DNA from 2 places in the Peribacillus sedimenti genome. Region 1 is predicted to be linked to the other one. Evidence: predicted binding sites of a transcription regulator. Region 1 holds the regulator's gene; the other holds the start of a gene.

Region 1 (2,210 bases):
TGGTATTCCTCGACGATTCCTACTATTTTTATGACCATCGTATCGGAATCAGATAGCTCTATTTCTCCATCATGAGCCATCGTGTATATTTTGGCGCCTTCTTTAAGGATGACATGGAAGAGTGCAATCTTTGCGTTACCCCGTCCCAATCTCGTCTCGTCTTGTATCAGGACGCAGTTTGCCTTCTTCTCTTTTAGAAGATCAAGCATCTCAAAAATACCATCGCGGTTTAGCTCATATCCGCTGGCCTGCTCCTTGATAAGCTGTACTATTTCAAAACCCAATCTGTCTGCCAGGCCCCTTAATTCTTCTGCTTGCCTGGAAAGTGAGGTTTCCTGGGCCTCCTTATCAGTACTGACCCGGCAATATATAATAGCCTTCATTGTCGTCAATCCTTTACTGTTCACTTGCAAGATTGGTGACATCCTGATTCTTTTTTACCGGAATAACGATTTCTGTGCCTGGCTGCAGGTCTTCAGGATCCAGATCATTATGCCTCGCTACCCAATCAATGAATCCTTTCTTTGATGCATCTTGCTGCTGGTATTGTTCTGCTAAATTCCAAAGTGTATCACCTGATGTAACTTTAACGGTTATGTATTGATCACTTTCTTTTTTATTTGTGTCTAACGAAAAAAGCAAAGTCAATAAAAAGACGACGGATAATAACATTATAGTATACGTATTTTTTTTATAGAAATTTTTCATTTCTCGCATCCCCTTTTACCCCAGAATGTTTGTTCGATTCATATACACAGTATAATCCGAACGTTTGTTTCGTGTCAACACAATATTCGAACTTATGTTTGTATATTATATGCTTGGATGATATAATGAAAAAAAAGGAATTTAAAAGAGGTGCTTGAAAACATGACGAAACTGTCAAAGCGTCAGCAGGATATATTGGGATATATAAAAGAGGAAGTACGCAAAAAAGGCTATCCCCCATCTGTCAGGGAAATAGGAGAAGCAGTTGGCCTGGCATCTAGTTCCACTGTACATGGGCATCTTTCACGACTGGAAACTATGGGATTAATCAGGCGAGATGCCACAAAGCCGAGAGCAATAGAAGTATTGGATATGAACGACACCCCTCCTATCCCGCAAAATAATGTTATCAACGTACCATTGTTAGGTAAGGTAACAGCCGGATTGCCAATTACCGCTATCGAGAACGTTGAAGAATACTTTCCGCTGCCTGAAAACATGGCTGCTCACGATGAACAGGTATTTATGCTTGAAATTATGGGAGAAAGTATGATTGAGGCTGGTATATTGGACGGAGACTATGTAATTGTGAAACAGCAAAGCACCGCAAATAACGGGGATATTGTCGTTGCTATGACGGAAGATGATGAAGCAACTGTTAAACGTTTCTTCAAGGACAAGGATTATATTCGGCTGCAGCCAGAAAATTCAACAATGGATCCCATTATATTGCGAAATGTAACGATTCTAGGTAAAGTTATAGGATTATATAGACAAATTCATTAAAAGCGCAAACAAGCGCTTTTTTTGTTTGATCTTGTTTTACAGAAGATAATAGATTCATATAATCCACTAGAAAAGCTGTAAAGGTCGGCATCAATCTGATAAAAATCGCTGTTATCTACTCGTGATTGGAAATGCATTGGGCATGTATATGTCAAACTTCCATAAATTTCAGTATGCTGCCGCCTATGCACACATTAACTTATTGGGTTGGGCTTCACTTTGCCCTTATTGGGTTTATTTCTTATTCCTTCTTGCCGCTGCTGATCATGTTCTCGTCAAAATGAATTTCTGGCTATACAATATCTGTTTGCCTATAATGATGCTCGTACTTATATTATTGAAATCAGGAAATACTTTTTGAACCGGTCATAGCTGAAGGACATTTAACAAATCTTGGGATACTATATTTTACAATCCACGTTTTAAAGAATATGAAGGAGAATAAATGCTGCTGGAATAAGAATCTTAGATGAAGAATTCGAAATGTAATGGGTTAAGTGCCAACAACAGACTGTATGCAATTACGTAACTGGCATAAAGAGTTGTTTTTACTATGTTACGCAGCTGCCTATTTACTCGGATATCGATTTCTATGGGACATCTGCGTTCTCCTTCCCTTCAAGGATCCGCCATTTATTTTTCTCCCATGCCTGTTATCTTCTATAAAAAGGATTAAATATTATTCGAAAAAAATTATTAAAAGGGTTGACTTGGAC
Region 2 (2,210 bases), 1.6 Mb from region 1:
CTTTCCAATACGGATTATCCATATCGGCGATACTGACGCCTTTGGAAGAAGAGGAGTTTATGAATTGGCCATTTCCAATGTAAATTCCCGCATGGGATACACCGGAACCTGAAGTGTTAAAGAATACAAGGTCTCCAACCGACGGGGATGACACCTTTAATCCTACATTCGTATATAGCTGGGATGTAGTTCTTGGCAGGGTTATTCCCTGTGAATTCTGGAATACATAATAGATGAACCCAGAACAGTCAAAGCCTGCACGAGTTGTACCGCCCCATTTATACGGAACACCCAGCTGCTGTTTTGCATAACTGATCAGGGTAGGGACATTTACTTTGTAAACTCCTAAGGAATTAAAGGTTGCTCGTCCGGCAACACCATCTGCAGGTAAACTTTTCGCACGCTGGACCTTAACGACCGCACTTTTTGTGTTTGTTCCATAGTAAGTCGTAAGTGAACCCGAGTATGTAAAATATCCTTTTATTTTAAGCAATGATTGCAACTGTCGGACATCAGTATGTGTTTGTGTCGGACGCAGTGTCTGGTCACCGATATTAGCAAATGTCTGAAGGGGGGATAACATAAATGCCGAGGCGATAGCGGCAGTGGCAATTAATTTTTTCATGTTTAACGGGATCCTCCTGGATTAGCAATCTTGCTAACTATTTATCTTCAATATTGATATATTACAATATCTTTATGACAAAAAACCTCATTTTTATTTACATTTAGATTACAAAAAATGCGTCTTAAGTCTATGATGGAAATGGGAATTTAATCTGTTTTTTTACATGTATTCATGTTGCGATAAGGAATGAAGTCTGTGATTTTAATTTATCAATATAAAATTTAATAGTTTTGTAATATATTTTTGGTAACGGAGGAATATTATTCAATAGATTCCGCTATTTTTCCAGATATTTTTCCAGATTAACGGCAGGTAAATCAAAATGTAGAATAACGCAATAATTTTTCCATTGAATGAGAACGTATATTCGATTAAGATATGGGTATAATAAAAAAACGAACATATATTCTTATCTGGAGGACAATCAGATGGTCGACTACAGCATGATGCCAAACCACCATATTTTGTGCATCGACATGAAGAGTTTCTACGCCAGCTGTTCGGCCGTGATGCATGGGCTGAATCCGTTGGACTGCTATTTGGCAGTAGTTGGCGATACAGAGCGTTCAGGAAGTGTGGTGCTTGCTGCGTCTCCCAGACTGAAAAAGGATTTTGGCATTAAGACAGGTTCACGAATGTTTGAAATCCCCAAGGATCCCCGCATTTTAGTGGTCGAACCCAAAATGGCCACATATTTACGCGTTTCCACTGAAATTACCCGGCTGTTTCATCGATATGTGCCTAAGGAAGCGATTCATGTGTACAGTGTGGATGAAAGCTTCATTAAAGTAGATGGAGCCCATCCGTTATGGGGAGATGCCCGTACCATCGCCGAAAAAATTAAGGATGAAATTGAGCGTGAATTCCAGCTTTCCTGTGCAATCGGCATTGGCCCTAATATGCTGCTTGCAAAGCTTTGCCTTGATCTAGAAGCGAAAACGGAAGGGATTGCAGAGTGGACATATGCGGATGTGAAGACGAAGCTTTGGCCGGTTTCTCCCCTTAATAAGATGTGGGGAATCGGAAAACGGGTGCAAAAAACACTCAATGGCATGGGGATTTTTACTGTAGGGCAGCTGGCGAGCTACAGTCTTGAAAAGCTGGAGGCCAAATTTGGAATCATGGGGAACCAGCTTTACCACCATGCTTGGGGAATCGACCTTTCCGATATTGGTGCCCCCATTATGGAGGGACAAATCAGCTTTGGGAAAAGCCAGATTCTGCTGAGGGATTATAAAGAGGAGGAGGAAGTAAAACATGTCATTTTGGAAATGTGCGAGGAGGTGGCAAGAAGGGCTCGCGCTCATCGTAAAGCGGGAAGAACGATCAGCCTTGGCATAGGCTATAGCCAGGACGAATTTGGCGGAGGATTTCATAGATCCCGCTCCATCCAGGAGCCTACAAATATTACGATGGAATTGTATCGTATCTGCCTGGAGCTGTTTCGGGAAAATTACGTGCCAAAAACAGTGAGGAGCATATCCATCTCACTTTCTAACATTGTGGATGATAACGAAATGCAGCTTACGCTTTTCGATACGTCACGCTGGAAGCAAAGGAAGCTTGGATATACAGTCGACGG

The links. The regulator LexA, encoded in region 1, represses DNA repair genes until DNA is damaged. The targets are predictions, from matches to a motif close to CGAACATATGTTCG.
Region 2: V1500_RS18510 (DNA polymerase thumb domain-containing protein) is a predicted target of LexA. The motif match lies at 1,025-1,038, and genes of this name have one in related genera.

Annotation. Positions count from the first base shown of each region.
Region 1 is NZ_CP143547.1:2,179,072-2,181,281, reverse strand. It holds gene V1500_RS10700 (recombinase family protein) at 1-383, opposite strand, end outside; gene V1500_RS10695 (LysM peptidoglycan-binding domain-containing protein) at 397-708, opposite strand; gene lexA (transcriptional repressor LexA) at 871-1,494, shown strand.
Region 2 is NZ_CP143547.1:3,765,334-3,767,543, reverse strand. It holds gene V1500_RS18515 (C40 family peptidase) at 1-625, opposite strand, end outside; gene V1500_RS18510 (DNA polymerase thumb domain-containing protein) at 1,057-2,210, shown strand, end outside.